DNA from 4 places in the Streptomyces sp. NPDC039430 genome. Region 3 is predicted to be linked to each of the others. Evidence: riboswitches for the same ligand, from Rfam matches in the RefSeq annotation. Region 3 holds a riboswitch; each other region holds the start of a gene.
The links. Region 3 has a riboswitch for cobalamin ahead of ACZ7LS_RS04380 (ABC transporter substrate-binding protein). Riboswitches for the same ligand answer to the same signal wherever they lie in the genome.
Positions count from the first base shown of each region.

Region 1: linked by a shared signal. The riboswitch ahead of cobN (cobaltochelatase subunit CobN) and the one ahead of ACZ7LS_RS04380 (ABC transporter substrate-binding protein) in region 3 are both predicted to bind cobalamin.
Region 2: linked by a shared signal. The riboswitch ahead of ACZ7LS_RS32690 (cobalamin biosynthesis protein) and the one ahead of ACZ7LS_RS04380 (ABC transporter substrate-binding protein) in region 3 are both predicted to bind cobalamin.
Region 4: linked by a shared signal. The riboswitch ahead of ACZ7LS_RS21400 (5-methyltetrahydropteroyltriglutamate--homocysteine S-methyltransferase) and the one ahead of ACZ7LS_RS04380 (ABC transporter substrate-binding protein) in region 3 are both predicted to bind cobalamin.

Region 1 is NZ_JBVKAK010000021.1:40,636-47,901, reverse strand. Features, by position in the region: gene ACZ7LS_RS33235 (hypothetical protein) at 283-1,983, shown strand; gene cobN (cobaltochelatase subunit CobN) at 2,388-6,032, opposite strand; cobalamin riboswitch at 6,070-6,221, opposite strand; gene cobG (precorrin-3B synthase) at 6,479-7,266, shown strand, end outside.
Region 2 is NZ_JBVKAK010000020.1:51,906-59,171, reverse strand. Features, by position in the region: gene ACZ7LS_RS32700 (putative cobaltochelatase) at 1-637, opposite strand, end outside; gene ACZ7LS_RS32695 (cobyric acid synthase) at 666-2,249, opposite strand; gene ACZ7LS_RS32690 (cobalamin biosynthesis protein) at 2,246-3,274, opposite strand; cobalamin riboswitch at 3,258-3,454, opposite strand; gene ACZ7LS_RS32685 (hypothetical protein) at 3,668-3,895, opposite strand; gene ACZ7LS_RS32680 (inorganic phosphate transporter) at 3,910-5,193, opposite strand; gene ACZ7LS_RS32675 (class II aldolase/adducin family protein) at 5,370-6,032, shown strand; gene ACZ7LS_RS32670 (alpha/beta hydrolase) at 6,135-7,262, shown strand.
Region 3 is NZ_JBVKAK010000001.1:1,015,034-1,022,299, forward strand. Features, by position in the region: gene ACZ7LS_RS04355 (PLP-dependent cysteine synthase family protein) at 523-1,473, opposite strand; gene ACZ7LS_RS04360 (MoaD/ThiS family protein) at 1,473-1,775, opposite strand; gene ACZ7LS_RS04365 (putative leader peptide) at 1,884-1,997, opposite strand; gene ACZ7LS_RS04370 (ABC transporter ATP-binding protein) at 2,067-2,843, opposite strand; gene ACZ7LS_RS04375 (FecCD family ABC transporter permease) at 2,840-3,880, opposite strand; gene ACZ7LS_RS04380 (ABC transporter substrate-binding protein) at 3,889-4,887, opposite strand; cobalamin riboswitch at 4,937-5,083, opposite strand; gene ACZ7LS_RS04385 (M67 family metallopeptidase) at 5,105-5,518, opposite strand; gene ACZ7LS_RS04390 (amino acid permease) at 5,644-7,110, opposite strand.
Region 4 is NZ_JBVKAK010000008.1:205,093-212,358, forward strand. Features, by position in the region: gene ACZ7LS_RS21385 (iron-siderophore ABC transporter substrate-binding protein) at 1-602, opposite strand, end outside; gene ACZ7LS_RS21390 (lysine N(6)-hydroxylase/L-ornithine N(5)-oxygenase family protein) at 749-2,101, opposite strand; gene ACZ7LS_RS21395 (methionyl-tRNA formyltransferase) at 2,353-3,300, shown strand; cobalamin riboswitch at 3,387-3,604, shown strand; partial or broken gene ACZ7LS_RS21400 (5-methyltetrahydropteroyltriglutamate--homocysteine S-methyltransferase) at 3,767-4,564, shown strand; gene ACZ7LS_RS21405 (PP2C family protein-serine/threonine phosphatase) at 4,513-5,040, opposite strand; gene ACZ7LS_RS21410 (PAS domain S-box protein) at 5,059-5,688, opposite strand; gene ACZ7LS_RS21415 (PQQ-dependent sugar dehydrogenase) at 5,978-7,117, opposite strand.

The DNA of each region.
Region 1 (7,266 bases), on a different contig from region 3:
CGCCCCGGCAGTGGCAACGCGCTCTCCCGTGGTCATGCCCCAGACCCTAACGGCCGGGAGGGCAACGGCGGTTGCGGGACCTCGGCGGCACGGAAGACGCGAGGCGTCCCCGCAGAGTTCACCCAACAGTGCGGCGGGCGCCACTTTTCGCAGGTAGGAGGGGGTGCGCGGCCCTCTGAGTGGGCCCCTCAAGTGGGCCCGGGGACCCTGCGTTTGGGCCCGGCCCCATCCATACGCTGCTCTCGCTCGGGGGTTCGGGGACGGCGTGGGCGAGGAGAACTGATGAGGGGCGCCGACAGGTTGCGCGGATGGCACCGGCACAACCATGGGCTGGGCGACAGGGCGCATCGCGACCTGGGGCAGAGCGGGGCCGAGTACGCGGCGATGGTCGGGGTGGTGTCCCTGGTCGTGGCGGCGATCGTCGGTCTGAGCGTGCCCGCCGACGAGGCGACCGGGCTGAAGAGCGCCGTATGCCGAATACTTCACCCGCTGAGCGGGGCCGAGGCGTGCTCCTCCGGCGACTACGCGGGCGACGGTGACGGCGGAGACGGGGGCGGCGACGGGGGCGGCGGGCCCGGCGGTCCGGGCGATCCCTTCGTACCCAACGGGGATCCGTTCGAGCCCGCTCGGTGCCTGCTGTCCCAGGACCAGACCAAGACCACCGTCGTCATCCAGATCCTCTTCATCAAGATCAGCAGCTCGGAGACGGTCAAGCTCCAGCAGTGGTCGGACGGCACGGTCACCCTGGAGCGCGTGACCGAGGTCGGAGGCGGGGTCACGGCGAGCATCTCCGCCGGCATCCCCGGGCTGAAGGACTGGGGCGGCAGCGCCAAGCTCAGCGGCACCTACCTGGCGGGCAGCGGCAGCGGCGGGCAGTGGCTGTTCAACGGGAACAAGAGCGGCGATCCCCAGGCGGACCTGGCGGCCAATCTTGAGGACGCCCAGCAGTTCACCGAGTACCTCAAGGCGCAGGACAAGTGCAACAGCAGGCCCGCCGGTCCGCGCTCCTCCGAGCTGGGGATGATCTGCGGCTACCACGCGGGCAAGAAGAAGCCCGACCTCGAACCGGAGAAGGCGCCGGACGTCGACATCACCAAGACCTCCACCGAGGCGTCGGGCAATGTGAGCTTCGGCGGGAAGTTCAAGAGCAACGGCAAGGGCGGCAAAGACGCGGGGAAGAGCGACGGCCCCAAGGACCTCGGCAAGATCTCCGGCGAAGTGCTCAACGGCACCATGACCGAGGACGTCGTGGTGATGCGCACCAACACCGGTGTCAACGCCGGGAAGATCACCTTCATCTACACCTTCACCGTCAAGGGCTCGGCCGGCGCGGGCGGCGTCGCCACCGGCGAGAGGATGCAGCAGGTCGCGGTCACGTACGACGCGGCGGCCTATGACGAGGAGGAGAAGAACGACGACCCGCACCACCCGGAGAAGCTGGTCATCACCACCAGCCAGGAAGCCGGGGACGGCGGCGGCGTCAAGGTCGAGGGAGGCGCCAACGCCGGTCCCGTCACCATCGATGTCGGTGGCGGCGGCGGATCCACCGAGTCGCGGATACACACCGAGACGGCCGAGCTCATCCTCGACAACGACACCGACAGCACCACCGTCGAGGACTGGCTGCGCGGGCGTGGCGACGACCCCGCCAGCAACCCGCTGCCCTCCCCCTCCGACGCCGCGGAAGTACCGGACTCGGACGCCGGCCCGCTCGAACACCTCCTGCACAACAAGGGGAAGCTCAGCCGGCTCGACTACGAGGCCAACACCGACTGGTGGAACGCCTCACTCGGCATCGGCTTCGGTATCTCCGCCGGACAGTTCTCCCTCGGCTTCAAACTCTTCGGCATCGACATCACCCACGAGGAGAAGAACCAGACGATCACCGGCGACCCCACCTACGCCACCGGCCCCAAGAACGGCGGCGCCCGGCCCTGGGTCGAATGGAAGAACTGCACGAAGACCAAGCCCATCCCCACCTGACGGACGGAACCGGAGGACAAGGCCGGGGCACGCGCACGGCGAACCGGACGCCACCCCGCCCCGGACGCGGCGCCGCCCGGACGCGCCGCCGCCCCGGCCCCCTCCGGCCCGCCAACTGCGTGGCTGAAAGGCGCGGTTGGACGCCTCGGGCGGATGTCGGAGATGAGCCTTGCTCTCCGTGACGGATCAGTGGCGGACGCGATGACGCGAAGGCATGTGCGGGCTGTTGGCCGCCGCGACATCAGGGGCTGTCTTCACGGCAGCGCCGTCCGCCCGAAGGACGGGCCCGCCGTGTCCACACGAAAGACGCGGGAGCCCGGGCAGAGCCGGCAGCGCCGGGCCGCGCGGCATGGTGCGTGTCCTCCGCAACGGCCTCGCGCCCCGCGCCCGCCCCCGGACCGGGCTCAGTCCTCCCCCTCCAACTCCCCCTCCAACTCCCCCTCGGTCTCCAGGAACACCGCCCGCAGCGCGTCCAGCACCGCCGGGTCGGGCTTCGCCCACATCCCGCGCGACTCCGCCTCCAGCAGCCGTTCCGCGATGCCGTGCAGGGCCCAGGGGTTGGCCTCCTGGAGGAACTCGCGGTTCTCGGGGTCCAGGACGTACGTCTCCGTGAGCTTGTCGTACATCCAGTCCGCGACCACGCCCGTCGTCGCGTCGTACCCGAAGAGGTAGTCGACCGTCGCGGCCAGTTCGAAGGCCCCCTTGTAGCCGTGGCGGCGCATCGCCTCGATCCAGCGGGGGTTGACCACACGGGCGCGGAAGACCCGTGACGTCTCCTCGACCAGCGTGCGCGTACGGACCGTCTCGGGGCGGGTCGAGTCGCCGATGTACGCCTCGGGGGCCGTGCCCTTGAGCGCGCGGACGGTGGCGACCATGCCGCCGTGGTATTGGAAGTAGTCGTCCGAGTCCGCGATGTCGTGCTCGCGGGTGTCGGTGTTCTTGGCGGCCACCGCGATGCGCTTGTACGCGGTCTCCATCTCGTCGCGCGCCGGGCGGCCGTCGAGTTCCCGGCCGTACGCGTAGCCGCCCCACACCGTGTAGACCTCGGCGAGGTCCGCGTCCGTGCGCCAGTCGCGGCTGTCGATGAGCTGGAGGATGCCCGCGCCGTACGTGCCGGGCCGGGAGCCGAAGATACGGGTCGTGGCGCGGCGTTCGTCGCCGTGCTCGGCGAGGTCCGCCTGGGCGTGGGCGCGGATGAAGTTGACGTCGGCCGGCTCGTCCAGCGAGGCCGCGAGCCGTACCGCGTCGTCCAGCAGCCCGATCGCGTGCGGGAACGCGTCACGGAAGAAGCCGCTGATGCGCAGGGTGACGTCGACGCGCGGGCGGCCGAGTTCGGCGGGAGGGATCGCCTCCAGGCCCGTCACCCGGCGCGACGCGTCGTCCCACACCGGGCGGACGCCCAGCAGCGCGAGCGCCTCCGCGATGTCGTCGCCCGAGGTGCGCATGGCGCTCGTACCCCAGAGGGACAGCCCGACGGAGGTCGGCCAGTCGCCGTTGTCGGTGCGGTAGCGGGTGAGGAGGGAGTCGGCGAGTGCCTGGCCGGTCTCCCAGGCGAGCCTGCTCGGTACGGCCTTGGGGTCGACGGAGTAGAAGTTGCGGCCGGTCGGCAGGACGTTGACCAGGCCGCGCAGCGGGGACCCGGACGGGCCCGCCGGTACGAACCCGCCGCTCAGCGCGTGCACCACATGCTCGATCTCGTCGATGGTGCCCGCGAGCCGCGGTACGACCTCGCGCGCCGCGAAGTCGAGGATCGCCGCGACCCCCGCCGGGAGGCCCTCGGCGACGCCCTCCACCGCCGCCGGGTCCCAGTCCGCGTCCTCCATCGCCTGGACGAGCGCGCGGGCCCGCTCCTCCGCCGCGTCGGCGTCGGTACGGGTCGCGGCCGACTCGTCGAGCCCGAGGGCCTCGCGCAGACCGGGCAGGGAGGCCGTACCGCCCCAGATCTGCCGGGCGCGCAGGATCGCCAGGACCAGGTTGACGCGCGCCTCGCCGGCCGGCGCGCCGCCGAGCACATGCAGACCGTCGCGGATCTGCGCGTCCTTGACCTCGCAGAGCCAGCCGTCGACATGGAGCAGGAAGTCGTCGAACCCGTCGTCGTCCGGCCGGTCTTCGAGCCCGAGGTCGTGGTCGAGCTTCGCCGCCTGGATCAGGGTCCAGATCTGGGCGCGGATCGCGGGCAGCTTCGCCGGGTCCATGGACGAGATCGCCGCGTACTCGTCGAGCAGCTGCTCAAGGCGCGCGATGTCGCCGTACGACTCGGCGCGCGCCATCGGCGGTACGAGATGGTCCACGAGCGTGGCGTGCACGCGCCGCTTGGCCTGCGTGCCCTCGCCCGGGTCGTTGACCAGGAACGGGTAGATCAGCGGCAGGTCGCCGAGCGCGGCGTCGGGGGCGCAGGCCGCCGACATTCCCGCGTTCTTGCCGGGCAGCCACTCCAGATTGCCGTGCTTGCCGAGGTGGATCATCGCGTCGGCGCCGAAGCCGCCGTCCTCGCGGGCGGCCTGGATCCAGCGGTAGGCCGCCAAGTAGTGGTGCGAGGGCGGCAGATCGGGGTCGTGGTAGATCGCGATGGGGTTCTCGCCGAAGCCGCGCGGCGGCTGGATGAGGATCAGCAGATTGCCGCGCCGCAGGGCGGCGAGCACGATGTCGCCGTCCGGGTCCCCGCCCGCGCCGACGCGGCTGCGGTCGAGGAACATCTCACCGGGCGGCGGCCCCCAGTGCCGCTCCACCGACTCGCGCAGCTCGGCGGGGAGTTGGCCGTACCACCGCCGGTAGTCGGCGGCCGGGATACGGACCGGGTTACGGGCGAGCTGCTCCTCGGTCAGCCACTCCTGGTCATGGCCGCCGGCCTCGATGAGGGCGTAGATCAGCTCGTCGCCGTCGCCGGACGCCAGCCCGGGGACGGGCTCGGAACCGAAGTCGTAGCCCTCCTCGTCCAGCCGGCGCAGCAGGGACACCGCGCTGGCGGGGGTGTCGAGACCGACGGCGTTGCCGATACGGGAGTGCTTGGTGGGGTACGCGGAGAGGACCAGCGCGACGCGCTTCTCGGCGTTCGTGACATACCGCAGCCTGGCGTGGCGTACGGCGATCCCGGCCACGCGGGCGGCCCGCTCGGGGTCGGCGACGTAGACCGGCAGACCGTCCGGGTCCAGCTCCTTGAAGGAGAACGGGACGGTGATCAGGCGGCCGTCGAACTCCGGCACCGCGACCTGCGAGGCGGCGTCCAGCGGGGACAGCCCCTCGTCGCTCTCTTCCCAGGCGGCGCGGCTGCCGGTGAGGCAGAGGGCCTGGAGGATCGGTACGTCGAGCGCGGCGAGCGCCCCCGCGTCCCATGCCTCGTCGTCCCCGCCCGCCGACGCCTCGGCGGGTTTGGTGCCGCCGGCCGCGAGCACGGTCGTGACGATGGCGTCGGCCTCGCGCAGGGCCACCAGCAGCTCGGCCTCGGGCGCGCGCAGGGAGGAGACGTAGAGCGGGAGGGCGCGGGCGTCGGCGGCCTCGACGGCCTCGCACAGCGTGTCCACGAAGGCGGTGTTCCCGCTGAGGTGGTGCGCGCGGTAGTAGAGCACGGCGACCGTCGGCCGGTCGGCGCCCGGCGCGGTGGCCCGTACCGGACGGGGCACCCGGCCCCAGGTGGGCGCGGCGGCGGGCGGCTCGAAGCCGTGGCCGGTGAGCAGGACCGTGTCGGAGAGGAACCGCGCGAGCTGGTCCAGGTTGGCCGGACCGCCGTGCGCGAGATAGGCGTGCGCCTCGGCCGCGATACCGATGGGGACGGTCGACGCCTCCATCAGCTGGGCGTCGGGGGCCTGTTCACCGGTGAGGACCACGACGGGCCGGTCGCCCGCGAGCAGCAGGTCGATCCCGTCCTGCCAGGCGCGCAGCCCGCCGAGGAGCCGTACGACCACGAGGTCGGCGCCGTCGAGCAGCGCGGGCAGTTCGTCGAGCGCGAGCCGGGCGGGGTTGGCGAAGCGGTACGGGACGGGCCCGCCCGCCGCGTTCGCCGCGCGGGCGCTCAGCAGATCGGTGTCGGACGTCGACAGGAGCAGAAGCATGCGGCGTCTGGCCTTCCTCGGGGTCCGCGCCCCGGGCGAGGTGTGGAGGACGGCGGGAGTTCCTGGCTCGCCCGGCTGCTGCCGGACTCACAGTGGCGGGACCGCGCCGGGTTCGCACCGGGCTTCCTCCCCAAGACGCCGTCGCTGGCGTTGACGGGCCTGGGCAGACCCGTCGTCTGCATAGTAAGTGCTGAGGTCACGGGCGGGGGAGGGTGCCTGGAACGCGGGCCGGTAGGAGGCCGATACGAGGCTGATACGGGCCCGACAGGGGCGGGAGCGGGCCGGGCGGTGGCCGGACGGTGGCTGGGTGATGGCTGGATGGCGACCGGGCGGGTGACCGGGCGATGGCTGGGTGGCGAGCGGCGCCGTGGCCGGCCGTGGTGGCCGGAGAGGCGGCCCGGCGGCGGGACGGGAGCGGGCGTGGGCGCGTGGGTATGCTCGCCGCCATGCCGCCCACCTCGCCAACACCCGTGAACCGGGACGAAGCGCCCCCGCGGGCCGCCGTACGGGAGTCCTCGCAGGAGTCCGTACGGGCCCCTCTGCGGGAGCGCGGCGACGCCTGCCCCGGCGCGCTGCGGCTGCACACCGCGGACGACGGCCGGCTGGCCCGGTTGCGGCTGCCCGCCGGACTTTTGACGGTCCGTCAGGCGGAGGTACTGGCGGACGCGGCGGAGCGGCTGGGCGACGGACATCTGGACCTCACCTCCCGCGGCAATGTGCAACTGCGCGGCCTGGACGACGTGGGCGGGAACCGCGGCGCGGAACTCGCCGGGCTGCTGCACGAGGCCGGGCTGCTGCCCTCGGAGACCCACGAGCGGGTACGGAACATCGTGGCGTCACCGCTGGCCGGGCTCGACGAACTCCCGTCCGCCGACGTCCAGTTGTGGGCGCGTGAGCTGGACGGGCTGCTGTGCGCGAGCGCGCGGGCGGCGGCGCTCTCCGGGCGGTTCCTCTTCGCGCTGGACGACGGACGCGGTGATGTGGCGGCCCTCGGCGCCGATGTGACGTTGCTCGCACGCGGGGACGAGTCGGTTGTCGTACGTATCGGGGCAAACAGGTCGGGCTTGCGCGTGACCCCCGAGGACGCACCGCGCGCGGCCCTGTTGGCGGCGGAGACGTTTCTCACGGTCGCGGAGGCGAGTGGCTCGGGGGCGTGGCGGGTACGGGAATTGCCCGCCGAGTACGGCCGGGGGCTGGAGGCGGCGGTACGGGCGGGGCTGGGGGACGCCGGGAT
Region 2 (7,266 bases), on a different contig from region 3:
CCTCCACCCGCAGCTCCGGCTCGCGCGAGGCCGCGACCTCCACGGTCAGCCCGAAACGGTCGAGCAACTGCGGCCGCAGCTCGCCCTCCTCGGGGTTCATCGTCCCGACGAGCAGGAAGCGCGCCGCGTGCCGTACGGAGACGCCCTCGCGCTCGACGTACGAGGCACCCATGGCGGCGGCGTCCAGCAGCAGGTCGACCAGGTGGTCATGGAGGAGGTTGACCTCGTCGACGTAGAGCACCCCGCGGTGCGCGTCGGCGAGCAGACCGGGCTCGAAGGCCTTCACGCCCTCGGACAGCGCCCGCTCGATGTCCAGCGCGCCCACGAGACGGTCCTCCGAGGCGCCCACGGGCAGCTCGACCATCCGGGCGGGCCTGGACGTGCCAGGAGCCGTCTCGTGCGGCCCGTCGGGGCATCGCGGATCGGGCGCGGCGGGATCGCAGCTGAACCGGCATCCGGCGACGACCGGCACCTCCGGCAGCAGCGCCGAAAGGGCCCGTACGGCCGTGGACTTGGCGGTGCCCTTCTCACCCCGCACGAGCACACCGCCCACGGCGGGGCTCACCGCGTTGAGCAACAGGGCGAGCCGCAGATCGTCCATTCCCACCACGGCGGTGAACGGAAAGGGGGTGCTCATATGCTGATCGCTCCTTCGAAGATGGTCGTCATGGCGCTCCCGGCGGAATGAAGGGCAGCCCCGGGGGCGCGCCCTCCTCGATCAGGCGCATCAGCGCGTCCGTGTCCGCGTGCTCCTCGATGAGGTCACCGAGCAGGTCGAGCTGTTCCTCCCGCAACGCGCCGAAGCTCGTGCCGGGCGCGGGGACGAAACGCCGGCCCGCGGTCCGCGCCACCTCCGTCAGGAACCGCCGCCGGAACGCGTCGCTCTCCAGCGCCCCGTGCCAGTGCGTGCCCGTGACAGCCCCCACCCGGCAGCCGTCCAGCGCCCGTCCGTCTGTGTCGGAGACGAAGGCGTCGCCTCCCCGTACGTCGGCGACGCCGTGATGGATCTCGTACCCCTCCACCGTCTCGCCTAGGGCCACGCCCACCGGCCTGGCCAGGGTCTTCTCGCGGGCGAACCGCACCCGTACCGGCAGCAGTCCGAGGCCGGGCACCGCGCCCGCCCGGGACTCCACCTCGTCGTCGATGTGCTCGCCCAGGAGCTGGTAGCCGCCGCAGATCCCCAGGACGGGACGGCCCTCCGCGGCCCGCCGGGCGAGCGCGTCGGCGAGCCCGCGCTCGCGCAGCCACGCCAGCGCCTTGACCGTGCCGCGCGTGCCGGGCACCACCACGAGATCGGCGTCGGCCAGCTCCTCCGGCCGGTCCACGAACCGCACGACGACCCCCGGCTCCGCCGCCAGCGCGTCCGCATCGGTGAAGTTGGACATCAGCGGTACGGCGCAGACCGCGACCCGCAGCACGTCCTCGCCGTACGGGGGAGCGGCAGGCGACTCGCGTACGGCGCCGCGCGCCGAGACGCGCAGCCCGTCCTCCTCGTCGATGCCCAGACCGTGCCGGAACGGCAGGACGCCGAGCGTGGACCGCCCCGTGATCCCGCGGAGCATCTCAAGACCGGGTTCGAGCAGGGAGACGTCGCCCCGGAACTTGTTGACCAGATAGCCCGCGATCAGCTCCTGGTCCTCGGGGGACAGGAGCGCCGTCGTCCCGAAGAACGAGGCGAAGACGCCGCCCCGGTCGATGTCCCCGACGACCACCACCGGCAGCCGCGCGGCCCGCGCGATGCCCATGTTCACGATGTCGGTACGGCGCAGATTGATCTCGGCGGGGCTGCCGGCCCCTTCGCAGATCACGGCGTCGTAGCTGCCGCGCAGCCGCTCCAGGCACTCCAGGACGGGCCCGAGCAGCAATTCCCGCCGCCCCTCGTGCGGTGTCCGCCCCGGGGACGCTTCCTGAGAGGTCCCGAAGAACCCCCTGGCGCTCATTTCTCCCACCGGCCGCCCCATCAGCACCACTTGGCTGCTGCGGTCACTGCCGGGCTTCAGCAGGACCGGGTTCATCAGCGCCGTCGGTTCGATCCGGGCGGCCTGGGCCTGCATCGCCTGGGCCCGGCCGATCTCCGCGCCCTCGCGCGTCACGAACGAGTTCAGCGACATGTTCTGCCCCTTGAAGGGCGCGACCTTCACCCCACGGCGCACCAGCCAGCGGCAGATCCCCGCCGTGACCACGCTCTTGCCCGCGTCGGAGGTCGTGCCGGCTATCAGCAGCCCCCCGCCGCGCCCGCCCCTGCTCATCCGCGTCCCTTTCGCCCGGTCCCACGGCGTAGCGCGCGGTGGGCGAGTCCGTACCCGAAACGGCCCGCCACACAGACCGCGAGGGCGGCCACGGTCACCCGGCGCGACAGCCGTACGGCCCGCTCGATGTCCGCGACCCCGGCCGGCCGGCCCTCGCCGTTCAGCACCGGCCTGTGCTCCACGCGCCCGCCGTACGCGAGCGTCCCGCCCAGCCGTACGCCCAGCGCGCCGGCGAACGACGCCTCCACGGGGCCCGCGTTGGGGCTCGGGTGTTTACGGGCGTCCCGCCGTACCGCCCGCAGGGCCGCGCCGGGATCGCCGCCGACCCCGCCGGCCAGCGCACCGGCGAGTACGGCGGTCAGCCGGGCGCCCGGCGCGCCCACGACATCGTCGAGCCGGGCCGAGGCCCAGCCGAACCTGCGGTACCGGGGCGAGAGATGACCCACCATCGCGTCCAGCGTGTTCACGGCACGGAATCCGGCGAGCCCCGGCACGCCCGCCACCGCCCCCCACACCAGCGCGCCCACGACCGCGTCGGAGGTGTTCTCGGCGACCGACTCCACCACGGCGCGCGCGATCTGCTGTCCGTCGAGCGCCCGCGGGTCACGGCCGCACAGCCGCGGCAGCCGCTCCCTGGCCCGTTCGACGTCCCCGGCGGTGAGCGCGGCGCCGATGGCGCGTGCCTCACGTCCCAGCGAGGTGCCGCCGACCACGGCCCAGGTGGTGGCGGCGGTCAGCGCCACGGAGGCGGTGCGGTGGTCCCGTACGCCCCGGGCCGCCAGCGCCGCGACCCCGGCGGCTCCTCCGGCGCATACCGCGGTGTGCAGTGCGCCCCAGCCCCGGTGGTCGCGCCACAGCCTCCGCTCGACGGCCGTCGCCGCCCGGCCGAACGCGGCGACGGGATGGCCCCGGCGCGGATCGCCGAACAGCAGATCACCCAGGAGGCCCACGGCGGCGCCGTAGGCGAAAACACGCTCGGCGGGCCGACCCCGGCCGCGCACGACGGCCGAACGGCGGCCAGGCATGGCGAAATGTCCTCACTCAGGGTCCGCGCCCCGGCTCGACGTGATGCGGCGGCGAGAGTTCCTGGCTCCTGGAGACGTGGCTCGCAGTGACAGTGGCGGGACCGCGCCGGATTCGCACCGGCTTCCTCTTCTGCCGTCGTCAAATGGCCCCGGAAGTCCACCACGCAGCGCAAACACCCGTCAACTCATCCCTGACCAGCGACGGGACAGTGTGCCGAGCCCCACACGCCACCCCAGCCCCACGGGCACCGAAGAACCGGCCTGGCACGGGCACCGAAGAACCGGCCCGGCACGTGAACCGTGAACCGGCCCGGCACGTGAACCGGCCCCGGCGCGTGACGGACGCGCCGGGGCCGGCCCGGGTCGAGGTGGCGCGGTCGATCCGCCGCCCGGTCAGGCGACGATCAGATAGATCCCGTACGCGACGGCCGCCACGCACAGCGCGAAGCAGGCGTACGCGCCCACGCGGGCCAGGGCCACGGAGCCGGCGGCCCCCTGCGCGCTCGCCTGCTCCTGCTTGGCGAGGCCCACGATGCCGAGGGTGAACAGGCCCACGAGAGCGACGGTGGCCACGAGGCTGACACCGAAGACGGAACCGAGTGCTGCCCAGTCGATGTTCATGCGGTTTCTCTTCCTTACACCGTGGCGGTTCGCGCGGGCTCGCCCGCGGCGTCCGTGGAGCCAGGGGCCGGGATCGTGGTCGACAGTTCCTGCGCGGCACCGGCCGTGGGCGGCGGGGTGACGGCCGCGATGGCGGCGGTGACGACGCCCGCGGGCTCGGTGGTCCCGGCGCCTTCCGCCGCGCCGACGGCTCCGGCCTCGTTCTCGTTCACGTTGGTGTGGTCGACCCGCCGGCGGCGCGAGGCGAGCCAGATCGCCCCGGAGATCGCGACGAGCAGGACGGCGACGACCGCGACGCCCCAGCCGCCCTGGCCGGTCAGGAACTCGGCCCCGGCGGCGACCAGGCCCGCGGCGGGCAGGGTCAGTCCCCAGGCGATGAACATCCGGCTGGCGGTCGACCAGCGGACCACCCCGCCCTTGCGGCCGAGGCCCGCGCCCATCACGGCGCCGGAGCAGGACTGGGTGGTGGAGAGCGAGAAGCCCAGGTGCGAGGAGGCCAGGATGACGGTCGCGGCGCTGGTCTGGGCGGCGAAGCCCTGCTGCGGCTGGAGATCGGTGAGGCCGGTGCCCATGGTGCGGATGATGCGCCAGCCGCCGAGATACGTTCCGAGCGCGATCGCCACTCCAGCGGAGACGATGACCCACATCGGAGGGTTGGAGCCCGGGGCGAGGACGCCGCCGGTGACCAGCGCGAGGGTGATGACGCCCATCGTCTTCTGCGCGTCGTTGGTGCCGTGCGCGAGGGAGACGAGACCGGCGGAGGCGATCTGCCCGGCGCGGTAGCCCTTGGCGGTCGCCTTGTCGTCCGTACGGCGGCCGATGCGGTACGTCAGCCGCGTCGCGAGCAGCGCCGCGAGACCGGCGACGACCGGCGCGGCGAGCGCGGGGATCAGCACCTTCGTGATGACGACGCCGCCGTTGACCCCGGAGGCGCCGACCGACATCAGGGTGGCGCCGATCAGGCCGCCGAAGAGTGCGTGGGAGGAGCTCGACGGAAGGCCGAGCAGCCAGGTGAAGAGGTTCCACAGGATGGCGCCGACGAGCGCCGCGAAGATCACTTCTGTTCTGATGCCCTGTTCGTTGATGAGTCCGCCGGAGATCGTCTTGGCGACCTCCACGGACAGGAACGCGCCGACAAGATTCAGGACGGCGGACATGCCCACCGCGATCTTGGGCTTCAGAGCGCCGGTCGAGATGGTCGTCGCCATCGCGTTCGCGGTGTCGTGGAAGCCGTTCGTGAAATCGAACACGAGAGCCGTCACGATCACGATCGCGAGCAGCAGCGTGATGTGTTCCATTGACCCAGGACCCAGGCAATCTTTTGACGTCAGTGGCCTCGGTGAACGTAGGGAGTCAGAGTGAACGGAAGATGAACTGGGCTCGTCTTCGCGGTGTCCCCATGTGTGGAGAAATCGCCCGCCTGTTCTGCTGAAGTGCCCTGGGCCGTCTTGCTTCCGCCTGACAGGATTCTCTTATGACTGATCAGCGGAGCCGGGACGCGATAGCCGGGGCCTGGCGTGAACTCATCGCCACCGCCCGGAGAACAGCAGGTGAAGGACTTGTCGTCGGCACATCGGGCAACGTGTCGGTACGGATCGGCGAACTGATCCTTGTCACGCCGAGCGGGGTCCCGTATGACCAGCTGACTTCCGAGGACGCCGTCGGCGTCGATCCTGACGGCCGGCAGGTCCTCGGCGATTTCACCCCTACGAGTGAGCTGCCCCTGCACCTCGCCGTTTACCGGAACACCTCCGCGACGGCCGTGGTCCACACCCACGCCGTGCACGCCACCGCCGTCTCCACCCTCGTCCCCGAACTGCCCCTGATCCACTACATGGCGGCGGCCCACGGCGGCGCCGTCCGGGTCGCGCCCTACGCGCTGTACGGCTCGGACGAACTGGCCGCCCATATGCTCGACGCCCTGCGCGACCGGAACGCCTGCCTCCTCCAGAACCACGGCACGGTCGCCTACGGGGACAGCCTCGCCCAGGCCTACGACCGCACGGCGCAGCTGGAGTGGATGTGCCGCCTGTGGCTCACGGCGAACTCGCTGCCCGGCCGCACCCCCACGCTGCTGACCGAGGCCCAGCTGGACGAGGTCGGACAGAAGCTGAAGGGGTACGGACAGCGGGGCTGACCAGCGTTTCCGGCGGGGCGCTCGACAGGGACCGGGCATCTCGGGCACCCCGACGGTCACCCCCGGCTGGCCGAGCCCGCCGGGGGTGACCACACTGGGAACGTGCGCCCCGCCAAAGCGACGGCTGCGGCCGTCTCCACAGTCATCGGTGTCGGCGCGGCCGCGTTCGCGGCCGGCCGCTACGCAGGCGACGCCACGCTCAGGACGCCGCCGGGCCGTCCCCTGCCGGGCGACCCCCGTCTCACCGTGCACGCCACGGCCGCCGGACAGATCGCCCTGACCCGCTGTCTCGCCTCTTTGCGCCCCGGTACGTACGGGATCGAGGGCCCCGGCGTCCACGCGGTCGTCGGGCCGGTCCTGGACGAGGTGGAACACGCCGCGGACACCGTGGTGCGCCGGCTGGAGCGCGTCAGCCACGGCTCGCTCTTCCCGGGCACCCGGGTACGCCTCACCCCGCAGGTCCACAGCGGCGATCCCACCTCCGCGCTCGGCCTCGGCCACAAGGACGTGATGATCCCGGGCGAACTCGGCCCCCTGCCCGCCTGGTTCGTACCCGGGGTGCGAGACACCTGGGTGATCACCACGCACGGTCTCGGCACCACCCGGGAGCACCCCCTGAACGTCATGGAGTTCCTCGCGGAACAGGAACTTCCGGTACTCGACCTCGCCTATCGCGGCGATCCCGGGGCGCCCCGCTCCCCGGACGGCCTCGGCCACCTCGGCGAGTCCGAATGGCGTGACCTCGACGCGGCGATCCGTTACGCGGTCCGGTACGGCGCCGAGCGCGTGGTGCTGCACGGCTGGTCCACCGGCGCCTCGATGGCCCTCGGCGCGGCGGCCGGCTCCCCGCTCCGCGCCCGGATCGCCGGGCTGGTGCTCGACTCGCCGGTGCTGGACGCGGAGGCCACCCTGCGGGCGCTGGCCACCGCCCGCCGTGTCCCCACGCCGCTGCTGCCGCTCGCGGTCCGGTCGGCCCAGGGCAGGGCCGGTCTCGACGGTGACCGGCTGCGGCAGGCCGCCGACCCCGGCAGGCTGAACATTCCGACGCTGATCTTCCACGGCCCCGACGACACCCTCGCGTCCTGGAACCCCTCCCGCGAACTCGCCGCCCACCGCTCCGGTCTGATCAGCCTGCACGCCGTCGCGCACGCCCCGCACGGCGCCATGTGGAACGCGGACCCGGCGGGATACGAAGAGGTGCTCCGACGCTTCCTCACCCCCCTGATGTAGCGGC
Region 3 (7,266 bases):
GCGACGGGGGTCGTGCGGTTCGTCGAGCGTAAGGCGCGAAAGGGCGGGTCGCTCCTCCACAGTGGGCCGTTGTGGGGGAACTCACCTGGCCTGTCACCGGTTCGGATGGGGTGTCGCCCCCCGGCGGTGCGCCTCCCCCGGGGGCGGTCGTGGTGCGCCGTTCTCAGCGGGAGTGAGCGGGATGGTTCGCTCCCTCGCGCACGGCCCGGTGGCTTGCGCGGGCGGTGAAAGGGGGGCGCGCAGGGGTCGTGTCCGGGACACTGAAGCGTGATGTGTGGCGCGCGAGCGCCCGTGTGCTGACTGTGGCCGGCTGCGCGCCGTACGGGGGTCCGGGGGTGTCCCCCGGGAAAGCACGGCATGCCGTCCCGGGCGCGAGCCCCGGAGCGCCGCCCGGCGACAACCCGCACCGGACCACCGGCACCCGCCGAAACGCACCGCGCCACCCGGCGACCACCCGCACCCACCCACCGGCCCCAGCCGAAACGAACCCCCGCCCGCGCCCCCGCCGGAAGGCGCTACGCGCTACGCCCAGAGCTGGCCCTGCAACCTCTCGATCGCCTCTTCCGTCGTCGCCGCCGTATAAACGCCCGTCGACACGTACTTCCAGCCCCCGTCCGCCACCACGAACACGATGTCCGCGCTCTCGCCCGCCTTCACCGCCTTGCGGCCGACACCGATCGCCGCGTGCAGCGCCGCGCCCGTCGAGATGCCCGCGAAGATACCTTCCTGCTGAAGCAGTTCACGGGTGCGTGTGACCGCGTCGGCGGAGCCGACGGAGAAGCGCGTCGTGAGGACGGACTCGTCGTACAGCTCCGGGACGAAGCCCTCGTCCAGGTTGCGCAGGCCGTAGACCAGGTCGTCGTAGCGCGGCTCCGCGGCGACGATCCGGATGCCCTCGACGTTCTCGCGCAGATAGCGCCCCACGCCCATCAGCGTGCCCGTCGTGCCCAGGCCCGCCACGAAGTGCGTGATGGAGGGCAGGTCGGCCAGGATCTCCGGGCCGGTGGTGGCGTAGTGGGCGCCCGCGTTGTCCGGGTTGCCGTACTGGTAGAGCATCACCCAGGACGGGTTCTCGGCCGCCAGCTCCTTGGCGACCCGTACGGCAGTGTTGGAGCCGCCCGCCGCGGGGGACGAGACGATCTCCGCACCCCACATGGCGAGCAGGTCGCGCCGCTCCTGGGAGGTGTTCTCCGGCATCACGCAGACGATGCGGTAGCCCTTGAGGCGGGCCGCCATGGCGAGCGAGATGCCGGTGTTTCCGCTGGTGGGCTCCAGGATCGTGCAGCCCGGGGTGAGCCGGCCGTCCTTCTCGGCCTGTTCGACCATATGCAGGGCGGGCCGGTCCTTGACCGAGCCGGTCGGGTTGCGGTCCTCCAGCTTGGCCCAGATCCGGACGTCGTCCGCCGGCGAGAGCCGTGGGAGCCGGACCAGTGGCGTGTTGCCGACCGCCGCCAGCGGGGAGTCGTACCGCATCAGACCGTGTACGTGTCGAGCGCGCCGCCGGCCACGGCCGGGAGGATGGTGACGCTGTCGCCGTCGGCGAGCTTGGTGGAGACGCCATCGAGGAAGCGGACGTCCTCGTCGTTGAGGTAGACGTTCACGAAGCGGCGGAGCTGGTTGTCCTTGGCCGGGTCGATGAGCCGCTCCCGGATGCCGGCGTGCCGGGTTTCGAGGTCGTCGAAGAGCTTGGCGAGCGTGTCGCCACTGCCCTCGACGGCCTTGGCGCCGTCGGTGTAGGTGCGGAGGATGGTCGGGATGCGGACCTCGATGGCCATGGCATGGACTCCTGTGTCGGGAGAGGGCGTGACGGGCGCGCGGCTCGGGCCCCCGCGCGAGGGGATACGTGGTGCGGACAGCCGGATCGCGGCAGGAAGCGGTGTCGCTCAGCTCGCGGCGCTGGGACAGATGGCACTGGCGAGGCGGCACAGGTCGACGTGCAGCCGCGCCACGAGCAGCGGGGTGCTCGGCGTCTTGTCGCTCACGTCAGGGAAAACCATGCGGTCATCGTAACGATTCCCGGTCGGCGCTCCGGCATGTGATCTCGTATCCCGGACGGTCCCTATCCGTCAGGCGGACGGTGGGAGATAGACGACGGTCGGCGCGCCGGTGGCGGGGTGCGTGCTGACCTCGGCGGTCACCCCGTAGACGGTGGCGAGCAGTTCGGCGGTGAAGACCTCGTGCGGTGTGCCGGAGGCCACGATCCGGCCTTCCTGCAGGACGTAGACGCGGTCGCAGTAGTACGCGGCGAGGTTCAGATCGTGCAGGGCGAGCAGGTTGGTGGTCCCGGACTCCCTGATCAGGGTGAGGATGTCGAGCTGGTAGCGGATGTCGAGGTGGTTGGTCGGCTCGTCGAGTACGAGCAGGGCGGGCCGCTGGACCAGGGCACGGGCGACCAGCGCGCGCTGGCGTTCGCCGCCGGAGAGGGAGGGGAACGCGCGGTCCGCGAGGCCGGCGATCCCGACGCGGCCGAGTGCGGCTTCCGCGAGGGCGGCGTCGGCGGCGGTGTCGGCCTCCCAGAAGCGTTTGTGCGGGGAGCGGCCCATCGCGACGACCTCGCGGACGGTCAGCTCGAAGTCCGGTTGTCCGTCCTGCGGGACGGTGGCGACGCGGCGTGCCCTGGCCTTGGGGGTCATGGCGAGCAGGTCGTCGCCGTCGAGCAGGGCCCGTCCGTGGCTGGGGCGGAGCGTTCCGTAGACGCAGCGCAGGAGGGTGGTCTTGCCGCTGCCGTTGGGGCCGACGAGTCCGACGGTCTCGCCGGGGGCGGCGGTCAGGTCGGCGCTGTCGACGAGCCGCCGGCCGTCGATGGTGCAGGAGAGTCCTTCGAGCCGGAGTGTCGCCGTCATACGGGGGCTCCTTCGGGGCGGCGGCGCATCAGCCACAGCAGGGCGGGGCCGCCGGTGAGCGCGGTGAGTACGCCGACGGGCACGTCCTGGGGCGCGGCGACGGTACGGGCCGCGAGGTCGGCGACGACGAGGAGGACGGCTCCGCCCAGTGCCGCGACGGGCAGCAGGGCGCGGTGGCCCGCGCCGACGGCCATTCTGGCGGCGTGCGGGACGAGCAGCCCGATGAAGCCGACGGCGCCGCTGGCGGCCACCATCACGCCGGTGACCAGAGAGGCGAGGACGAAGACCGCGGCGCGGAAGCGCGAGGTGTCGAGGCCGAGCGCGGTCGCGCCCTCCTCGCCCGCCAGCAGCAGATCGAGCGGCCGGGCCAGGGCCATGAGGAGGGCGGTGCCGAGGGTGAGGACGACGCCGGGCAGGAGCAGGGTGGACCAGCGGGCGCTGCCGAGGCCGCCGAAGGTCCAGTAGACGGCTTCCTGGAAGTGCTCGGGGCGTGCCGAGACGATCAGGATGAGGGTGGTGAGCGCGGAGAGGATGTACGAGACGGCGACCCCGGCGAGGACGAGCCGGCCGCCGGTCATCGTGGAGCGCCGGCGGGCCAGCCCGTACACCAGCGCCATCGCGAGGAGCGAGCCGGCGAAGGCCGCGGCGGGCATGGCGACGGTGGTGGTGATCCCGCCGCCGACGCCGAGGACCATGACGAGTACGGCGCCGACGGACGCTCCGGAGGAGATGCCGAGGAGGAAGGGGTCGGCGAGCCGGTTGCGTACGAGCGCCTGGAGGACGGTGCCGACGACGGCGAGCCCGGCGCCGACGATCACGCCGAGCAGCACGCGGGGCAGCCGTACGTCGAGCACGATGGTGCGGAAGGGGCTGGGGTCGGCGCCGCCGGTGAGGATGGTGATGACCTGGCCGGGCGGGATGCGTACGGAGCCGAGGGCGAGTCCCGCGAGGACGGCGGTGGCGAGCGCGGCGGCGAGGCAGCCGAGCACGAGGGTGTAGCGCAGCCGCCCGTGGCCGGGCGGGGTGGTCCTGGTCATGGCGGGGCTTACTTGACGGACTCGGGGTGGAGCTGCGCGGCGAGCCGTTCGATGGCGTCGGGCGCGCGTACGCCGAGGACCACGTCCGAGAGCGGCATGACGGCGAACCGCTTGTTCCTGACGGCCGGTACGTCCTTGAGCACGGGGTCCTCCAGCAGTCGCTTCTTCTTCTGGGCGACGGTGGTGGAGCCGTAGTCGTAGATGACGATGACATCGGGCTTGCGGGCGACGACCTGTTCCCAGGTGGCGTCGCCGAAGGACTTGCCGAGGTCGGCGAAGACGTTGCGGCCGCCGGCGCGGGTGATCAGTTCGTTGCCGATGCCCGTGCCGCCCGCGGTGAAGGCGGTCTTGTCGCCGCTGTCGTAGACGAAGACGGAGAGCGGCTCGACGCCCTTGAGCGGGGCGGCGGTGTCGGTGACGGTGGTGCGCGCGGCGGCGATCCACTTCTCGGCGCGGTCGGGGACGCCGAAGGTGCGGCCCGTTTCGCGGACCTCCCGGTAGATGTCGTCGAGGGTCGTCCTGCCGCGGGGGCAGTTCTCCACGTTGAGCCGGGTGTGGATGCCGGCGGACTGGAGGTCGTCGCGGCCGCGGCCGTCCTTGGCGGCGAAGGCGCTGGCGTAGCCGCCGTAGACGAAGTCGGGGTTGGCGGCGAGCAGCCGCTCCTTGGAGGGGTACTCCTTGGCGAGCACCGGGACGCTCTTGTACGCCTTCTCGTAGGCGGGGAGGATCCGGTCGTCCAGCCAGGCGGTGCCGACGAGGGACTTCTCCAGGCCGAGCGCCAGCATCACTTCGGTGACGTGCTGGTTCATGGTGACGACGCGCTTCGGCGGCGCCTGGTAGGTGGTTTTCACGCCGCAGTTGGTGACGGTGTACGGGAAGCCGGGCGCGGTGGCCGCGGCCCGCGCGCCGTCCTTCGCGTCCGTGGTGGCGGCGCCGCCGCAGGCGGTGAGCGGGAGCAGTACGGCGGATATGACGGCGGACGTGAGCGCACGGCGGCGCCGGGACAGCACAGACACGGCAGGGCCTCCTCCGGGGGATTTCCGCGTCCCCTGGCTGGTGGGAGAAGGGCGGCAGGTCAGTTCCTGGCTGCCAAGCTGGGCTTGGTCACAGTGGCGGGACCGCGCCGGATTCGCACCGGCTTCCTGATCCCCACCGCCTCGGTTTCGGCGCTCAGTGTGTCAGACCTGGCGAGCGCCGCGACCGGCGCCTCGGCCGATCCCGGCCTCAGACGATCTCGACGTCCTCTTCCGTGACCTCGCCCTCGACGATGCGGTACGAGCGGAACTGGAACGGGCCCGAGTCGTCGTGGTCGGCGGTGGAGACGAGGACGTAGTGGGCGCCCGGCTCGTTGGCGTACGTGATGTCCGTACGGGACGGATACGCCTCGGTCGCGGTGTGCGAGTGGTAGATGATCACCGGCTCTTCGTCGCGGTCGTCCATCTCCCGGTAGAGCTTGAGCAGATCCGCCGAGTCGAACTCGTAGAAGGTGGGCGAGCGAGCGGCGTTGAGCATGGGGATGAACCGCTCGGCCCGGCCGGTCCCGGCGGGGCCCGCGACCACGCCGCACGCCTCGTCGGGATGGTCGGCGCGCGCGTGCTCGACGATCTTGTCGTGCAGGGCCTGCGTGATGGTGAGCATGGAGAAAATATAAAGGGACGAGTACGGCCCCCGGATCCGGGAGGGAGTTTCCCGGTTTCCAGGGGCCGTCGGGCAGGGGCCGTCGGGGCCTCGGCTTGGTCAGGGCCGTCGGGGCCTCGGCGCGGTTACTCCGCGGAGGCGTACTCCGGGGTGGAGTCGCCCGCCGCGGTCCGCGGGGCGCGGCGCTTGAGGTACTGCCAGCCGATGACGAGACAGACCGCCCAGACCGCCCCCACGTAGAGGGAGACCCGCGCGTCCTTGTCGTACGCGATCAGGCAGGTGACGAGGGCGAGGAAGCCCACCGCGACCCAGCTGAACACCGAACCGCCGGGGGCGGGGAACGACGACGCGGGCAGCAGGCCCGCCCGTACCCCGCGGCGGTAGCGGATATGGCTGATGAGGATCATCATCCAGGTCCAGATACCGGCGGCGGTGGCCACGGATGTCACATAGCCGAAGGCCTTCTCCGGGACGATGTAGTTGAGGACCACACCGATGCCCATGAGGGCGACGGAGACGGTGATGCCGAAGGCCGGGGTCTTGCGGGAGTTGAGCTTGCCGAAGAGCTTCGGCGCCTCGCTGTTGGCGGCGAGGTCGCGCAGCATCCGGCCGGTGGAGTACATGCCCGAGTTGCAGGAGGAGAGCGCGGCGGTCAGTACGACGAAGTTGACGATGCCGGCCGCGAGCGGGATGCCCATCTTCTCGAAGGCGTGGACGAAGGGGCTGGCGCCCGCCGAGAACTCGGTCCACTTGACGACCGCGAGGATGACGGTCAGCGCGCCCACGTAGAAGACGATGATGCGCCAGGGCAGTGTGTTGATCGCCTTGGGGAGGGTCTTCTCCGGGTTCTCGGACTCGCCCGCGGTGACGCCGACCAGCTCGACGGCGAGGTAGGCGAACATGACGCCCTGGAGGGTCATCAGGCTGGAGCCGATGCCGTTGGGGAAGATCCCGTCGTGGGCCCAGAGGTTGGAGGCGCTCGCCGTGTCACCGGCGTCGGAGAAGCCGAGGGTGAGCACGCCGAGACCGATGACGATCATTCCGATGATCGCGGTGACCTTGATCATCGAGAACCAGAACTCGACCTCGCCGAAGATCTTCACCGAGATCAGATTGACGCCGAAGAGCACCACCAGGAAGACCAGCGCGCTGACCCACTGCGGGATCTCGGGGAACCAGAAGTGGATGTAGATGGCCGCGGCGGTCAGTTCCGCCATCCCGGTGACGACCCACATGAGCCAGTACGTCCACCCGGTGGCGAAGCCGAAGAACGGACCGAGGAACTCTCTGGCGTACTCCGCGAAGGAGCCCGAGACCGGCCGGTAGAGGAGCAGCTCGCCGAGCGCCCGCATGATGAAGAAGATCACGACGCCGGCGAGGGCGTACATGAGGATGATGCTGGGTCCGGCCTTGGCGATGTTCGCTCCGGCGCCCATGAAGAGCCCGACGCCGATGGCGCCGCCGATGGCGATCATCTGGACCTGACGGCTGCCGAGTCCGCGCTCGTAGCCCTCTTCCGAGGTGCCGCCGCCGGCCGGTCCTCCGGCGGTCCCGTCGCCGCCGTACTCCTTGTCGACCTGCGCAGAGGTCATGGTCGTGCGCCCTTTCTCCATACAGATCCGCGCCGTTCTCGGCCACGGACCAGTTCCTGATCCCCCCGGATATGGATGGAGTGCCGCCGGCGGTCGGCCGGCCGAAGCACCCCCGGGGACAGGGGTGGCGTCCCCGGGGGGTCGTGCAGATCTATC
Region 4 (7,266 bases), on a different contig from region 3:
TCGATGCCGGCGATCAGCTTCTCGCTCGCGGCTTCCTTGCCGAGGGACTTGCCGATCTGCCGGGTCATCACCTGCCAGGACGCCCCGTAGTCGGGCAGGCCCTTGGGCTGGGCGACGACCTTGGTGAACTTCGAGAGCGTGTCGTACTGCTCCTTCTTCATCCCCGAGTACTGCGCGATGACCAGGTCCGGCTTCAGCGCCGCGATCTTCTCGATGTTGTACTCGTCACGCTCGCCGACGATCTCCGGCTTCGTGGACCCCCACTTGTCCTTCGTCCAGGGCCACTTGCCGTACGGCTGCTCCTTGAACCAGTCGACCGCCCCGACGGGCTTGACGCCGAGCGCCAGAACCGCGTCCTGGTCCGACAGGCCCAGGGTGACCACCCTCTTGGGCTCCGACTCGACCGTCGTGCTGCCGTACTTGTGCTCCACGGTCACCGGGAAGGCGGCCGACGAGCCGCCCGCCGCGTCCGAGGGCTTCGACTCGGCCGTGTCGGTACCGCCCCCACAGGCGGACAGAGCGAGTGCGGCGACGATGGCGACCGCCACACGGGGGAGGTAGCTGACGCGACGCGTCGGACGGGGGCGCGTACCAGTGGACACGGTTGTTCCTTTCACGGGGATTGCACGGTGCGTGCCACGCCCGTCGCGTACGACGGCGCAGGAAGGCGAGCGTGGCGGTGGGGCCGGGGAGTTCTGCCGGGGCCGGGGGGTTCTGCCAGGGAGGGATGCCGGGGACGAAGGAGTCCTCAGCGGACGGAGCCGATGCCGTCGGCGACCGGCCGGGACTCGCCCCGCGCGGGCTCCTGGCCACGGTCGAGGATCGAGTCCAGGATCTCGCCGACCCTGATCGCGGTGTTGGAGAGCAGGGACGACGTGATGCCGTGCGTGTGCTCGGTACCGCCCTGGAGGTAGATGCCGCAGCGCAGTTCGGGGTCCGTCGTGACGCGGTAGTCCCGCTCGACGCGGACACGGCCCTGGTCGTCGCGGTGGCAGCTGTCCGCGACGCCGCCGAGGAGGCCGAGGGGGTCGGCCTGGCTGTAGCCGGTGGCGAGGACCACGACGTCGGCGTCCAGCACCTCTTCCTCGCCGTTGACCAGGGAGGTGACGGTGGCGCGCACCTGGTCCCCGGCCTCCTCGACGGCGGTCAGCCGCGAGATGTTGAGGAACCGCAGCCGCTCGGTGCCCAGGACCTTCTCCTGGTACGCCTGCCGGTACAGGTCGTCGATCAGATCGATGTCCACGACGGAGTAGTTGGTGTTGCCGTGGTAGTCCATCAGCCGGCGCTTGATGTCGTCGGGGGCCGTGAAGTACTCGTCGACCGCCTCGGGATCGAAGATGCGGTTGGCGAAACTGCTGTCGTCGGCGGGGCTGTAGCCGTAGCGGGAGAAGACCGCGCAGACCTCGGCGCCCGGGAAGCGGCGGTGCAGATACGCCACGTTCTCCGCGGCGCTCTGGCCGGCGCCGACCACGATGAAGCGCGTGGGGTCCGCGCCCTCCAGGCCGTCCACCTTCGCGAGGAGGTCGGAGTTGTGCCAGACCCGCTCGGTCCGCTCGATCCCCTCCGGCAGGAGGGGGCGCAGCCCCGTGCCGATGACGAGGTTGCGGGCACGGTGGACGACCGTCTCCGTGCCCGAACGGGCCGTCACATCGAGGTACTCCACGACTCCGTCGCGTATGACGGGGGCGACGGCGACGACCTCATGGCCGTAGGAGACCATGTCGTCGACCTTCGCCGCGGCCCACTCGAAGTAGTCGTGGAACTCGACGCGGAGCGGGAAGAGGTTCTTGTGGTTGACGAAGTCGATCAGCCGGCCCTTGCTCTGCAGGTACCGCAGGAACGTGTACTCGCTGGACGGGTTGCGCAGCGTCACCAGGTCCTTGAGGAAGGACACCTGCATCGTCGCGTCGTCGATCAGCATGCCGCGGTGCCAGCCGAAGCTCGGCTGGCTCTCGAAGAAGTGAGCAGTGACCGCCTCCTGCCTGCCGACGCTCGCGTTGTGCTCGCTGAGCGCGATCGCCATGGCCACATTGGACGGCCCGAAGCCGATTCCTATGAGGTCGTGGATCAGAGGTGCGTCGCCAGGAAGAACCTGTGACATGTCACTCCCATCGTGCGGGACAGCCGCCTGTCAGGCGTGGGTGAGAAGAAACGAAGACGCCGAGCCCGCCGAGGACACCGGCCAGTCGAACTTAGGTAAAGCTAACCTGACCTAGCTCGACCTGTCGACCGGACGAATCGGGCAAGCGGCCCACCTCGGCGTCGAACGGGCCTGGAAACGGCGCCCGTTGCATCCTTAGGTAAGGCTTGCTTTACTTACTGCGATCATTCGCTCTTCTGAGGAGGAACCCCATGCGGGTCGTCATGTTCGGTTACCAGACCTGGGGACATCGCACGCTGCGAGCACTCCTGGACTCCGAGCACGACGTGGTGACGGTCGTGACGCATCCCAAGAGCGAGCACGCCTACGAGAAGATCTGGAGCGACTCGGTCGCCGACCTGGCCGAGGAGCACGGCGTCCCCGTCATCATCCGCAACAGGCCGGACGACGAGGAGCTGTTCCAGCGGCTCAAGGAAGCCGGCCCGGACATCATCGTGGCCAACAACTGGCGCACATGGATCCCGCCGCGGATCTACGGCCTTCCCCGCTTCGGCACACTGAACATCCACGACTCGCTCCTGCCGAAGTACGCCGGCTTCTCGCCGCTGATCTGGGCCCTCATCAACGGGGAGACCGAAGTCGGCGTCACGGCCCACATGATGGACGAGGTGCTCGACGCGGGCGACATCGTGGACCAGCGCGCGGTGCCGGTGGAGCCCACCGACACCGCCACCGACCTGTTCCACAAGACGGTCGGCCTCATCGCCCCCGTGACGGTCGGCGCCCTGGACCGGATCGCCTCCGGGCAGACCGAGTTCACCCAGCAGGACCGCTCCCGGGCCACCTTCTTCCACAAGCGGGCCGAGGAGGACATCCGGATCAACTGGGACTGGCCGGCCGACGTCCTGGAGCGGCTGGTCCGCGCCCAGTCCGCGCCGTACCCGAGCGCCTTCACCTTCCACAGGGGCAAGCGTCTGGAGGTGCTGACCGCGGTCGTTTCGGAGGGCCGCTACGGAGGCACGCCCGGCCGCGTCTTCTACCGCGAGGGCGAGGGCGTGGTGATCGTCGCCGGCGCGGACGCCCGCACCGGACGGAACCACGGCCTGGCCATCACCCGCGTACGGACGGAGGACGGCCGCGAGCTGCCCGCGACCGAGTACTTCACCTCCATGGGCGGCTACCTCACCAGCCGTCCCTGAGGACCGGCCCCTGGCGACGCGGATCCCGCGTCCCACGTCACGTTCCGGAATGTGAGCGGTGGTGCGCGAGAAACGGTCCGCCCTCCAGGGTGGACCGTGCAGCTGGTTCGCCCTGTCCGCCAGGCAGGCGCGTCGTAAGAGGGAACCCGGTGGGAATCCGGGACTGCCCCGCAGCGGTGAGCGGGAACGACCGCCGTCATACGCACTGGATCCGACCGTGGATCTGGGAAGCGACGGCCAGTAGGAATCTGCCCCGGCAGACGTGCCCGCGAGTCCGAAGACCTGCCCGTTGCCCGTACGTGACCGATCGCGTGCGGATATCCCGGTGACCTCGTGGGCGGGTCGGCGTACATCACCAGACGGAAGGCCGCGCCGACGCGCGCGCCGGGTCCGTCCGGTTCGTCACCCCTTCGCGTTCGCGTCCCGTCTCCGGGAGTTCAGGAATCTTCTCGCGAAGGAGATTTCCGTGACAGCGAAGTCCGCGGCAGCACGGGCCACCGTGTGCGGCTACCCCCGCCAGGGCCGGAACCGTGAACTGAAGAAGGCCATCGAGGGCTACTGGAAGGGCCGCGTCACCGCCGACGCCCTCCAGGAGACGGCCAAGGACCTGCGCCGTTCGCACTGGCGGCAGTTGGCCGACGCCGGCATCAGCGAGGTGCCGACAGGTGACTTCTCGTACTACGACCACGTCCTGGACACCAGTGTCATGGTCGGCGCCGTCCCCCAGCGGCACCGCGCGGCCGTCGAAGCAGGCGCGCTCGACGGCTACTTCGCGATGGCGCGCGGCAACCAGGACGTGGCCCCCCTTGAGATGACCAAGTGGTTCGACACCAACTACCACTATCTGGTCCCCGAGTTGGGGCCGGACACGGTCTTCGCGGCCGACTCCGCCAAGCAGGTCGCCGAGCTGGGGGAAGCCCTCGCGCTGGGACTGGCCGCCCGCCCGGTGCTGGTCGGCCCGGTCACGTATCTCCTGCTGGCCAAGCCGGCCCCGGGGGTGGCCGCCGATTTCGAACCACTCACCCTCCTGGACCGGCTGCTGCCCGTCTACGCCGAGGTGCTCGCCGCACTGCGCGCCGCCGGCGCCGAGTGGGTCCAGCTCGACGAGCCCGCCCTGGCCCAGGACCGCACGCCCGCCGAGCTGAACGCCGCCGCCCGTGCGTACCGCGACCTCGGCGGTGCGGCCGACCGGCCGAAACTGCTCGTCGCCTCCTACTTCGACCGGCTCGGCGAGGCCCTTCCCGTCCTGGCGAAGGCACCGGTGATCTTGTCGAGGTGTCGCAGCACCTCGGAGGGCGGGAGGCCGAGGTCGGCCGGCGTGGCGGTGGCGGTGCGCGGGCGCCCCATCGCGGCTGCCGCGGCGATGCCGCTGCCCATCACATCGCCCACCACGAGCGCGGTCCTGTCCTCCGCGAGGGGGATGACATCGAACCAGTCGCCGCCCACCTCGTTGGCGGCCACCGCGGGTTGGCAGCGCGTGGCCACCTCCAGGCTCTCGGGCGGCGCCGGCCGCGGCAACAGGCTGCGCTGGAGTGTCACCGCCGTGTCGCGGACGCTCTCGTACAGGCGCGCGTTGTCGAGGGACACCGCGGTCCGGCCCGCCAGGTCACCGGCCAGGATCGAGTCGTCCGCCGTGAACGGGAGCGCGTTGGGACCGCGCGTCAGGCTCAGCACTCCCGATGGCTCGCCCTGGGCGGTCAGCGGAATCGCGAGATATGACTGGATGCCGCTCCCGGCCAGGCAGCGGCCGCTCCGGCGTCACGGGCGATGCGCGCCAGATCTCCTTCGTCCACGTGCGCCACCATGACCGGGTGACCGGTCCGCAGGCACTGGGTGACCAGCCGGTCGGCGTCGTAGCGGACCAGCTCGTCGGCGGTGCCGACGGCGGGTGCCACCTCTGTGGGGCAGGCGGCCTTCACCGCGAGGGGGCGCACGACCACCGGGCCGCTGTCGAGTGCCGCGGGCCGGCGATGGCCCGGGGTGGAGTCGAGTACGTCCACCACCGCGATGTCGCTGAGTCCGGGCACCAGGACATCGGCCGGCTCCCGGGCCGTCTGTGTGATGTCCAGCGTGGTTCCGATACGGGCGGAGCCCTCGGCGCTCAGGGCCAGGCGCCGGCGTGCCTGGGCCGCCGCTGTGATCGCGGCCGGCCACCAGGTCCGCGCACCGGTCGTCGGCCAGCAGCCGTGCCGCGTGCCGTCCCAGCGCTTCCCGCGCGGAGTAGCCGAAGAGCTCCTCGGCCCGTGCGCCCCAGAGGATGATCCGCCCGGCTCTGCCGAGCGCCACCACCGCGACACCGAGGGCGTCCAGCACCCCGCTCGGCCACTCCGGGAAAGGGCCGGAGAAGTCGCCGGCGCCACCGGCGTCGCGGGGTCCCGTCCCACCCATCCCGGTCGCTCCTTCCACCCGCCGGTGCGGGGCGCTTCCGGCGCGGGCCCCGGAGCCGCGGCGCCGGAATGATCCCCGTGCCCTTCCGGTGCTTCCATGGTCTCCCGAGACGGTCGGCGACGCACCGTACCGGCCGGGGCCGCGTGGTCACGTTCCGTGGTGCGCTGTCGGGGGCGTACACCACATCAGGCCCGGTGCTGATTTCTCAGCACCGGGCCTGACCTGCTGTGTTTCATCCGCCGGGGCGATGGGCCGGCAATCCGCCGCCCCGTCGAACCGGGCTCGTTGGTTACGCCGGGTCGATACGGGAGATGCTGCCGCCGATGCCGAGCACATACAGCTCGCCGTCGCCGTCCTGCACGAACGAGATGGTCTCGCCGCCGTTGACTCCGAGGTCGCTCTCGCCGGTCACCTTGCCGTTCTCCATCCGCAGAGCGCGGACCGTGCCGTCGCAGTAGTCGGCGAACAGATACTGTCCCTTGAGCTCCGGGATCGCGTCGCCCCGGTAGACGTAACCGCCGGTCACCGAGCAGCCCAGCCCGTTACGGTCGTACTCGTGGATCGGCGGCACGTGGTTCGCGGGCTCCGTCCCGCCCCGGAAGGGGTGGTTGCCCTCCATCGAGGACCAGCCGTAGTTCTCGCCGCCCTCGCTGTCCGCCGGGGCCCAGTCGATCTCCTCCCAGGCGCTCTGGCCGACGTCGGCGATCAGCAGGTCGCCCTTGTCCGCGTCGAAGGAGAACCGCCACGGGTTGCGCAGCCCGTACGCCCAGATCTCGCCCTTGGCGTTCGGGTCGTCCACGAACGGGTTGTCCGCCGGGATCGCGTACGGCTCGCCGCCGCGCGGGTCGATCCGCAGGAGCTTGCCGAGCAGCGTGTCGAGCTTCTGCCCGTTGCCGTGCGGATCGCCGCCCGAACCGCCGTCGCCGAACGCGATGTAGAGATAGCCGTCGGGGCCGAACTTGATGTCGCCGCCGTTGTGGTTGGCGTACGGCTGCGTCTGGGTGAGGACCGTGCGCCGGGTGTTCGGCTGGAGCTTGCCGCGCCGTACGGCGAACTCGTCCACGGTGCTGGTGCCTTCGAGGTCGGTGAACGAGATGTAGAAGTGCGCGAACTTCTTGTCGAACGCGATGCCCAGCAGGCCGCGTTCGCCGTCGGTGGTGGTCTCGCCCGATATGTCGAGGACGGGGGCGCCGAGCCCCTGATCGCCCAGGACCCTTACGGTGCCCGCGCGTTCGGCTATCCAGACCGTGCCACCGGGCCCGGCGGCGCCGGCGATGGGATTCTGGGCTGTGGCCACTTTCGTGAGCGCCACTTCGGCCGCCGCCTGACGCGGGGCCGCGGGCTCGTCGGCGGACGCCGTGGTGAAGGCGAGGGAAGCGACGAGGCAGATGGAGCCGATGACCGCCGAGCTTCTGGTGCGGATTTTCACCGTGACCCTCCTGGTCGGCGAATGGGGGGAACCCGGCTGCTTTGGGCAGTTGTCAGGGGCGTCGCCCGTGCCAGCACGCAACCTGGGTGGGGGGATTGTGTGCTACTGGCTACGGATGAGGATACAGGGACAGGACGGCTTGGCCTAGA